DNA from 2 places in the Streptomyces sp. NBC_01474 genome. Region 2 is predicted to be linked to the other one. Evidence: predicted binding sites of a transcription regulator. Region 2 holds the regulator's gene; the other holds the start of a gene.
What was found. Region 2 encodes HrcA, which represses chaperone genes, less so after heat shock. Its sites were predicted from a motif close to TTNGCACTCNGNNNNNCNGAGTGCNAA; they were not measured.
Positions count from the first base shown of each region.

Region 1: groL (chaperonin GroEL) is a predicted target of HrcA. The motif match lies at 2,207-2,233, and genes of this name have one in related genera.

Region 1 covers NZ_CP109449.1:5,966,185-5,971,057, forward strand. Annotated here, with positions in the region: gene thrC (threonine synthase) at 1-1,098, shown strand, start outside; gene OG758_RS27460 (MoaD/ThiS family protein) at 1,146-1,421, shown strand; gene OG758_RS27465 (cold-shock protein) at 1,874-2,077, shown strand; gene groL (chaperonin GroEL) at 2,398-4,023, shown strand; gene OG758_RS27475 (hypothetical protein) at 4,096-4,371, opposite strand; gene OG758_RS27480 (PTS transporter subunit EIIC) at 4,509-4,873, opposite strand, start outside.
Region 2 covers NZ_CP109449.1:6,953,095-6,957,967, reverse strand. Annotated here, with positions in the region: gene OG758_RS31725 (nitronate monooxygenase) at 1-713, opposite strand, end outside; gene dnaJ (molecular chaperone DnaJ) at 826-1,962, opposite strand; gene hrcA (heat-inducible transcriptional repressor HrcA) at 1,963-2,979, opposite strand; gene OG758_RS31710 (MBL fold metallo-hydrolase) at 3,101-3,832, shown strand; gene OG758_RS31705 (DUF3097 domain-containing protein) at 3,868-4,683, shown strand; gene hemW (radical SAM family heme chaperone HemW) at 4,713-4,873, opposite strand, start outside.

The sequences.
Region 1 (4,873 bases), 990 kb from region 2:
GCCGGCCCCGCCAACATCTGGCGCTACGCCCCTCTCCTGCCCGTCCCGGCCGACGTCGCCGAGAAGCCGAACCTGAACCCCGGCTGGACCAAGCTCGTCAAGGCCGACAACCTCGCCCGTGAACTCGGCGTCGAGCAGGGCAAGCTCTTCGTCAAGGACGACTCCGGCAACCCCACGCACTCCTTCAAGGACCGCGTCGTCGCCCAGGCCATCGAGGCCGCCCGCGCCTTCGGCTTCACCACCCTGTCCTGCTCCTCCACCGGCAACCTCGCCGGCGCCGTCGGCGCCGCCGCGGCCCGCGCCGGCTTCCGCTCCTGCGTGTTCATCCCGCACGACCTGGAGCAGGGCAAGGTCGTCATGGCCGCGGTCTACGGCGGCGAACTCGTCGGCATCGAGGGCAACTACGACGACGTCAACCGCTTCTGCTCCGAGCTCATCGGCGACCCGCTCGGCGAGGGCTGGGGCTTCGTCAACGTCAACCTTCGCCCGTACTACGGCGAGGGCTCCAAGACGCTCGCGTTCGAGATCTGCGAGCAGCTCGGCTGGCGGCTCCCGGACCAGCTGGTCATCCCGATCGCGTCCGGCTCCCAGTTCACGAAGATCGACAAGGGCCTCCAGGAGCTGATCAAGCTCGGCCTCGTCGAGGACAAGCCGTACAAGCTCTTCGGCGCCCAGGCCGAGGGCTGCTCGCCGGTGTCCGTCGCCTACAAGGGCGGCCACGACGTCGTGCGGCCGCAGAAGCCGAACACGATCGCCAAGTCCCTGGCCATCGGCAACCCGGCCGACGGCCCGTACGTCCTCGACATCGCCCGCCGCACCGGCGGCGCCGTGGAGGACGTCAACGACGAGCAGGTCGTCGAGGCGATCAAGCTCCTGGCGCAGACCGAGGGCATCTTCGCGGAGACCGCGGGCGGTGTGACGGTCGGCGTGACGAAGAAGCTGATCGAGGCCGGCCTGATCGACCCGACGCTCACCACCGTCGTCCTCAACACCGGCGACGGCCTCAAGACCCTCGACGCGGTCGCCGAGACGTCCCAGGCGACCGCCACCATCCGCCCGAGCCTGGACGCGTTCCGCGACGCGGGCCTCGCCCACTGAAGACCCGCGCACTCCCGCGACTCCCGCACGGAAAGGCTGCAGCCCCCATGAGCGTCAACGTCCGCATCCCCACCATCCTGCGCACCTACACCGGCGGCAAGGCCGAGGTCGCCGCCGAGGGCGCGACCCTCTCCGAGGTCATCGCCGACCTGGAGAAGAACCACACGGGCATCGCGGCCCGCGTCCTGGACGACCAGGGCAAGCTGCGCCGCTTCGTGAACGTGTACGTCAACGACGACGACGTGCGCTTCGAGCAGGGCCTGGAGACGGCGACGCCGGCAGGCGCGGGCGTCTCGATCATCCCGGCCGTCGCCGGAGGCTGAGCGTCGGACACAGTGCCGGCGGCTGATCGCCCGGCCTTACCAAGGCCACACAGAGTCACCTGAATTGCCCCCTCCGCGAGAGAAGCGGAGGGGGCAATTCTGCAGGGTTGAGCGCGGTAGAGTTGGGAAGCGAGCTTCGCGCCTGTGCCGCGCGCATATATGAAGTCGGCCGCCGTCCGACAAGAAGCAGCCAAAGTGCCCAGCCCTTATCGGGTGTTCGTGGCATTTGTCGGGCCCGAGTTGCCCCGGAATCCAATGACTCCGCCGCTTATTACCGCTCTGCCGTGCCCAGAATTCTCGTCCGATTGACCTGTTGCAGACGGCAGTTGGGCAGATACATTCAGCCGCGGTCGACGCGTTCCGGCGCACACCTCCAACCAATGGGGCGTGAGGTCTGACCCGGGTCCGCGAAGTGCGGGCCTGTGCAAGGGCCAGTAATAGGGGAGTTAGTCATGGCTCAGGGCACCGTCAAGTGGTTCAACGCGGAGAAGGGGTACGGCTTCATCGCGGTCGACGGTGGTGCGGATGTATTCGTCCACTACAGCGCCATCCAGATGGACGGATACCGCACCCTTGAAGAGGGTCAGCGAGTCGAATTCGAGATCTCGCAGGGCCAGAAGGGTCCGCAGGCGGACATGGTCAAGCTCGCCGTCTGATCTCGGCGCGATCGGCCACCGACACACTCACGCCGAGAGGCCCGTACCCCGCGAGGGGTGCGGGCCTCTCGTGCGTGTGCGCGCGACCCGCGCACACCGCCCGCGGGGACCGCGCGTCTGCCGGAGGCGCTTGCACTCTCCTAGGCCGAGTGCTAATCATTGCGTTAGCACTCTGAAGGTGAGAGTGACAGAACTTGGATCGGGTCGGTGAGGCTCGCAGGCCGGGTGGGGCAAGGAACCACACGGCACGCAGGCCGTCCGTCGCGGGCACCAGCACGGTCCGTTTTGCGTTTCCACCCCGTCCGGGAGGACCACTTCACATGGCCAAGATCATCGCGTTCGACGAGGAGGCACGGCGCGGCCTCGAGCGCGGCATGAACCAGCTCGCCGACGCCGTCAAGGTGACCCTGGGCCCCAAGGGTCGCAACGTCGTCCTCGAGAAGAAGTGGGGCGCCCCCACGATCACCAACGATGGTGTGTCCATCGCCAAGGAGATCGAGCTCGAGGACCCGTACGAGAAGATCGGCGCCGAGCTGGTCAAGGAGGTCGCGAAGAAGACGGACGACGTCGCCGGTGACGGCACGACGACCGCGACCGTCCTCGCCCAGGCGCTCGTCAAGGAAGGCCTGCGCAACGTCGCGGCCGGCGCCAACCCGATGGCCCTCAAGCGCGGCATCGAGAAGGCCGTCGAGGCCGTCTCCGCCGCCCTGCTCGAGCAGGCCAAGGATGTCGAGACCAAGGAGCAGATCGCTTCCACGGCCTCCATCTCCGCCGCCGACACCCAGATCGGCGAGCTCATCGCCGAGGCGATGGACAAGGTCGGCAAGGAAGGCGTCATCACCGTCGAGGAGTCGCAGACCTTCGGGCTCGAGCTTGAGCTCACCGAGGGCATGCGCTTCGACAAGGGCTACATCTCGGCGTACTTCGCCACCGACATGGAGCGTATGGAGGCGTCGCTCGACGACCCGTACATCCTGATCGTCAACTCGAAGATCGGCAACGTGAAGGACCTCCTTCCGCTGCTCGAGAAGGTCATGCAGTCCGGCAAGCCGCTGCTGATCATCGCCGAGGACGTCGAGGGCGAGGCCCTGTCGACCCTGGTCGTCAACAAGATCCGTGGCACCTTCAAGTCCGTCGCCGTCAAGGCCCCGGGCTTCGGTGACCGCCGCAAGGCCATGCTCGGCGACATCGCCATCCTCACCGGTGGCACCGTCATCTCCGAGGAGGTCGGCCTCAAGCTGGAGAACGCCGGTCTCGACCTGCTCGGCCGCGCCCGCAAGGTCGTCATCACCAAGGACGAGACGACGATCGTCGACGGCGCCGGTGACAGCGACCAGGTCCAGGGCCGCGTCAACCAGATCCGTGCCGAGATCGAGAACTCGGACAGCGACTACGACCGCGAGAAGCTGCAGGAGCGCCTGGCGAAGCTCGCCGGCGGTGTTGCGGTCATCAAGGCCGGTGCCGCGACCGAGGTCGAGCTCAAGGAGCGCAAGCACCGCATCGAGGACGCCGTTCGCAACGCGAAGGCGGCCGTCGAGGAGGGCATCGTCGCCGGCGGTGGCGTGGCCCTGCTCCAGGCCTCCGCGGTCTTCGAGAAGCTCGAGCTCGACGGTGACGAGGCGACCGGCGCCAACGCCGTGAAGCTCGCGCTGGAGGCCCCGCTCAAGCAGATCGCCGTCAACGGTGGTCTCGAGGGTGGCGTCGTCGTGGAGAAGGTCCGCAACCTTCCCATCGGCCACGGCCTGAACGCCGCGACCGGCGAGTACGTCGACATGATCGCCGAGGGCATCCTCGACCCGGCGAAGGTCACGCGTTCCGCGCTGCAGAACGCCGCGTCCATCGCCGCGCTGTTCCTCACCACCGAGGCCGTCATCGCCGACAAGCCGGAGAAGGCCGCCGCGGGCGGCGCTCCGGGCGGCATGCCGGGCGGTGACATGGACTTCTGATCCTGATGGATCGGTAAGTACATCTCTGTCGGCCCCCGGGACCACTTGGTCCCGGGGGCCGACGGCGTGTTGTCAGACCGCCTGCTCCTCGTATGTGCGCCAGGCGTCGCGCCCGGCCTGCGCCGCGGTCTGCGCCTGGTGGAGCGTCCGGGAGGCGAGCTCGCCGGGTGACACCTCCCAGCCGCCGGTCCAGGTCCGGCCCGCGCGGACCAGTTCGAAGACGAGCAGGCCGACGCCGGCCGCGGAGACCAGCATCCCGGCGCCGGTCAGCGCCGCACCGGTGGTCAGCCGCCTCTGGTCGGGACGGAACTCGGTCCAGGAAATCTTCGAGAACGTGCTCTCAGCCATGACTTCAGAATGCGGGACGGCTCGCGCGGGCGCATGTGGAGCGCCGGGCGCCGTCAAGGCGGCCCGGTGGTGCGGTGGGAAACGACGAGGGCCACGCCGGTAGGTGACCGGGTGGCCCTCAGCAGTGGATGTCGGGGTCAGGCCGAGGCTGTCACCTTCGACGGTGTCGGCTCGCTCGGGGCGAGAGGCTCGGGCGAGCCGCCCGCGGCTGCTTCCTGGGTGTCCACGTTCAGATCCACCAGCATCTGCTTGCTGAAGCCGAAGAAGTACGTCGCCACGAAGCCCACGATGTAGCCGACCAGCAGGCCCGCGCCGTAGATCGCGACCGTCGTGCCGAGGCCCTTGTTGCCGTCGAGGAGGGGGAACAGGGCCCAGCCCGAAGGACCGATCGCCGTGGAACCGACCTTGTCGCCGATCATCGAGAAGAAGCCGACGAACGCGCCGCCCGCCGCGCCGCCCACGCACGCCGTGATGAAGGGGCGGCCGAGCGGGAGCGAGACGC
Region 2 (4,873 bases):
GTGCCGAACTGTCCGGCGTCGGCGCCCGCGGTGAGCACGGCGGCGAGCTGCCCGCCGCGCATGAGGCCGCCGGTGGCGATGATCGGGATCTGCACGGTCTCACGGACCTGGGCGATCAGCGCGATGAGCCCGATGCCGGAGCCGTCTGCCTCCGGGTTGTCCCGGTGGGTGCCCTGGTGGCCGCCCGCCTCGATGCCCTGGACGCACACCGCGTCGGCGCCGACCCGCTGGGCGGCCTGCGCCTCCTCCGGGGTGGTCACGGTGACGGCGGTGAGGGTGCCGACACGGGCGAGGGAGTCGAGGACGTCGCGGCTCGGGCAGCCGAACGTGAAGGTGACGACCGGTACCGGGTCGTCGAGGAGGATCGCGAGTTTCGCGTCGAAGCCGTCGTCGCGGCCGCCGTCCGGATCGCCGAGCTGCGTCTCGTACCAGGCGGCCTCACCGGCGAGCTGGCTGGCGTAGACGGCGACGGCCGCGGGGTCCGCGTACTCGGGCTGCGGCATGAAGAGGTTCACGCCGAACGGCTGGTTGGTCAGCCCCCGTACCTGCTTGATCTCCTGGTACATCCCGTCGGCGGTTTTGTACCCGGCGGCGAGGAATCCGAGCCCGCCGGCCTCCGACACGGCGGCGGCGAGCTGCGGACAGGAGGCACCGCCCGCCATGGGTGCCTGCACGATCGGATAGTGACAGAGATCGGTCAGCGTGGGGGACATGACCGCATCGTGCCACGTCCCCCGCATCGGACCGAATCGGCCCTTCCGCGTGGCATGTGCCACGCGTGATGCGGGGGACGTGGTCCCTGCTTCTTGTGTACGCCGGGCTCGGTCAGCGCCCGTTGAACGCGTCCTTGAGCCGCGAGAACAGCCCCTGCTGGCCGGGCTGGAACTGCCCCGTGGGACGTTCCTCGCCGCGCAACTTCGACAGCTCACGCAGCACCCGCTCCTGCTCGGCGTCCAGCTTCGTCGGCGTCAGGACCTCCACGTGCACGATGAGGTCGCCGCGGCCGCCGCCGCGCAGGTGCGTGATGCCGCGCCCGTGCAGCGGGACCGACTGACCGGACTGCGTGCCCGGCCGGATGTCGATCTCCTCCAGGCCGTCGAGCGTCTCGAGCGGCACCTTGGTGCCGAGCGCCGCGGCCGTCATCGGGATGGTGACGGTGCAGTGCAGATCGTCGCCGCGCCGCTGGAAGACGGGGTGCGGCAGCTCGTGGATCTCGACGTACAGGTCACCGGCGGGACCGCCGCCGGGGCCGACCTCGCCCTCGCCCGCGAGCTGGATCCGCGTGCCGTTGTCGACGCCGGCCGGGATCTTCACGGTGAGCGTGCGCCGCGAGCGGATGCGGCCGTCGCCGGCGCACTCCGGGCACGGCGTCGGCACGACCGTGCCGAAGCCCTGGCACTGCGGGCACGGCCGCGAGGTCATGACCTGGCCCAGGAAGGACCGCGTGACCTGGGACACCTCGCCGCGGCCGCGGCACATGTCACAGGTCTGCGCGGACGTGCCGGGCGCGGCACCCTCGCCGCTGCAGGTCGTACAGACGATGGCCGTGTCGACCTGGATGTCCTTGGTGGTCCCGAAGGCGGCCTCGTCCAGCTCGATCTCGAGCCGGATCATGGCGTCCTGGCCGCGGCGTGTGCGCGACCGGGGACCACGCTGGGACGCCGTTCCGAAGAACGCGTCCATGATGTCGGAGAAGTTCCCGAAGCCGCCGGCGCCGAAGCCACCGGCCCCGCCTCCGCCCGCCTGCGAGAGGGGGTCGCCCCCGAGGTCGTAGACCTGCTTCTTCTGCGGGTCCGACAACACCTCGTAGGCGGCGTTGATCTCCTTGAACCGCTCCTGTGTCTTCGGGTCCGGATTGACGTCCGGGTGAAGCTCACGGGCCAGCCTGCGGAAGGCCTTCTTGATCTCGTCCTGGGAGGCGTCGCGGCGCACGCCGAGTACGGCGTAGTAGTCCGTGGCCACTTACGACTCCGCCAGGATCTGTCCGACGTAACGTGCCACTGCGCGTACTGCTCCCATCGTTCCCGGATAGTCCATGCGGGTCGGTCCGACCACGCCGAGCTTGGCGACTGCCTCGCTGCCCGAACCGTAGCCGACCGAGACCACGGAGGTTGAGCTGAGTCCCTCATGGGCGTTCTCATGACCGATCCGTACGGCCATGCCCGAATCGTTGACCTCACCAAGGAGCTTGAGGAGCACGACCTGCTCCTCCAGTGCCTCCAGCACGGGCCGGATGGTGAGGGGAAAGTCATGTCCGAAGCGGGTGAGATTGGCGGTGCCGCCGATCATCAGCCGCTCCTCGGTCTCTTCGACGAGCGTCTCCAGCAAAGTGGAGAGCACCGTCGCGACCGTGCCGCGGTCCTCCGTGTCGAAGGACTCCGGCAGGTCCTGCACCAGCTGCGGCACGTCCGCGAAGCGGCGTCCCGCGACCCTGCTGTTGAGCCGGGCCCGTAGATCGGCGAGAGAGGTCTCGCCGAACGGCGCCGGGCAGTCGATCATCCGCTGCTCGACCCGCCCCGTGTCCGTGATCAGTACGAGCATCAGGCGGGCGGCGGCGAGCGAGAGCAGTTCCACGTGGCGCACGGTGGACCGCGTCAGGGACGGGTACTGCACCACGGCGACCTGCCGCGTCAGCTGCGCGAGCAGCCGCACGGTCCGGCCGACGACGTCGTCGAGGTCGACGGCGCCGTCGAGGAAGTTCTGGATGGCGCGGCGCTCGGGCCCCGTCATCGGCTTGACCGCCGTCAGCTTGTCCACGAACAGGCGGTAGCCCTTGTCGGTCGGGATCCGCCCGGCGCTCGTGTGGGGCTGGGCGATGAAGCCCTCCTCCTCGAGCGCCGCCATGTCGTTGCGCACCGTCGCCGGTGAGACGCCGAGGCTGTGCCGCTCGGTGAGCGCCTTGGAGCCGACCGGCTCCTCGGTCCCCACGTAGTCCTGGACGATGGCGCGCAGCACTTCGAGCCTGCGTTCACTGAGCATTCGCGCGCACCTCCAGCTGTGTCGTCCGCGGCTGGCACTCGGTGCGGCCGAGTGCCAATGGTCTCCGAGTCAGTGTACGGCCGGTGGGTACGGGCCCGGCAAGGGCGCTAGCGTCGGCCCCATGGACGACCTGGACTGGAATGCGGTGGGCTGGGAGGAGCTGTCCGCTCGGGCGGGGCGGGTCCGGCTGCCGGGCTGGGACTGCACGACGGGCCTTGTCGTGGGCGACGGGGCGGCGTTGCTCGTCGACACGGGTTCATCACTTCGTGAGGGTGCGGCGCTGCGGGCGGACACCCGGCGCCTCATCGGCCCGCACGCGCGCGTGACGCATATCGCGCTGACGCACCCCCATTTCGATCACGTTCTCGGCACGGCGGCGTTCGCCGGTGTCGAGGTGTACGGCGCCGCGGGCATCGACACGGTGTTCACGCGGGGCCGTGACGAGCTGCGGGCGTCCGCGGTGGCGCACGGCGTGCCGCACGAGGAGGCGGCCGAGGCCGCTGACGTGCTCGTCGTGCCGCACCACCGGGTGTGCGGGGAGTGGACGCTCGATCTGGGCGGCGGGCTCCAGGTGCTGCTCGCGAACATGGGCCCGGCGCACAGCGGGCACGACCTGGCGGTCCTGGTACCGGGCACGCCCGAGGTCGTCTTCTGCGGCGATCTGGTCGAGGAGTCGGGCGAGCCGCAGGCGGGCCGTGACGCGGTGCCGAGCCGCTGGCCGGCCGCCCTGGACCGGCTGCTGGAACTGGGCGGTGAAGATGCCGTGTACGTCCCCGGGCACGGAGCTGCGGTGAATGCGGAGTTTGTCCGTGCGCAGCGTGCCGCGCTGGCGGCGCGTTTCGGCGTGTCGTGACCCTCGGACCGCACCTTCTTCCTATCGTCGTTCGAATGCGCCAGTACTCCCCCGACTTCACCCCGCCATGGAAGAAGCAGCAGGCCGCGCCCGAGGTGGCGGCGGACGTGGATCTCGTGGTCGAGGAGGTCACGACCGGGTTCTGCGGGGCGGTCATCTGCTGCGAGAAGACGGCCCAGGGCCCGACGGTGACCCTGGAGGACCGCTTCGGCAAGCACCGGGTGTTCCCCATGGAGCCGCGCGGCTTCCTGCTCGAGGGCCGGGTCGTCACCCTCGTACGTCCTGCGTCCGCCGCGCCCGTACGTCCCACACGCACGGCCTCCGGGTCGGTCGCGGTGCCCGGGGCACGGGCCCGGGTCGCGCGGGCCGGGCGCATCTATGTGGAGGGCCGGCACGACGCGGAGCTGGTGGAGCGGGTCTGGGGCGACGACCTGCGCATCGAGGGCGTGGTCGTGGAGTACCTGGAGGGCGTCGACGACCTGCCCGCGATCGTCGCCGAATTCGCCCCGGGGCCCGACGCGCGGCTCGGCGTCCTCGTCGACCATCTGGTGCCCGGCTCGAAGGAGTCACGCATCGCGGCGCAGGTCACCGGCGAGCACGCGCTGGTCGTCGGCCACCCCTACATCGACGTGTGGGAGGCCGTGAAGCCGTCGGCCGTGGGCATCCGGGCGTGGCCCCGGGTGCCGCGCGGCCAGGACTGGAAGACGGGCGTGTGCCGGGCGCTCGGCTGGCCGGAGAACACCGGCGCAGCCTGGCAGCACATCCTGTCGCGGGTGCACAGCTACCGCGATCTGGAGCCCGAACTCCTGGGCAGGGTCGAGGAGTTGATCGATTTCGTGACGCTGCCCTGACGCTCCCCCGACAGCGAGGCTGCGCGGGCTCAGTCGACGAGGTCGCGGACGACCGCGTCGGCGAGGAGACGGCCGCGCAGGGTGAGGACAGCGCGCCCGGACTCGTACGGGGCCGCTTCGAGCAGGCCGTCGGACAGGGCCCGGCCGGCGGCGGCGCGGCCCGCCGGCTTCAGGAGCGACAGGGGGCAGC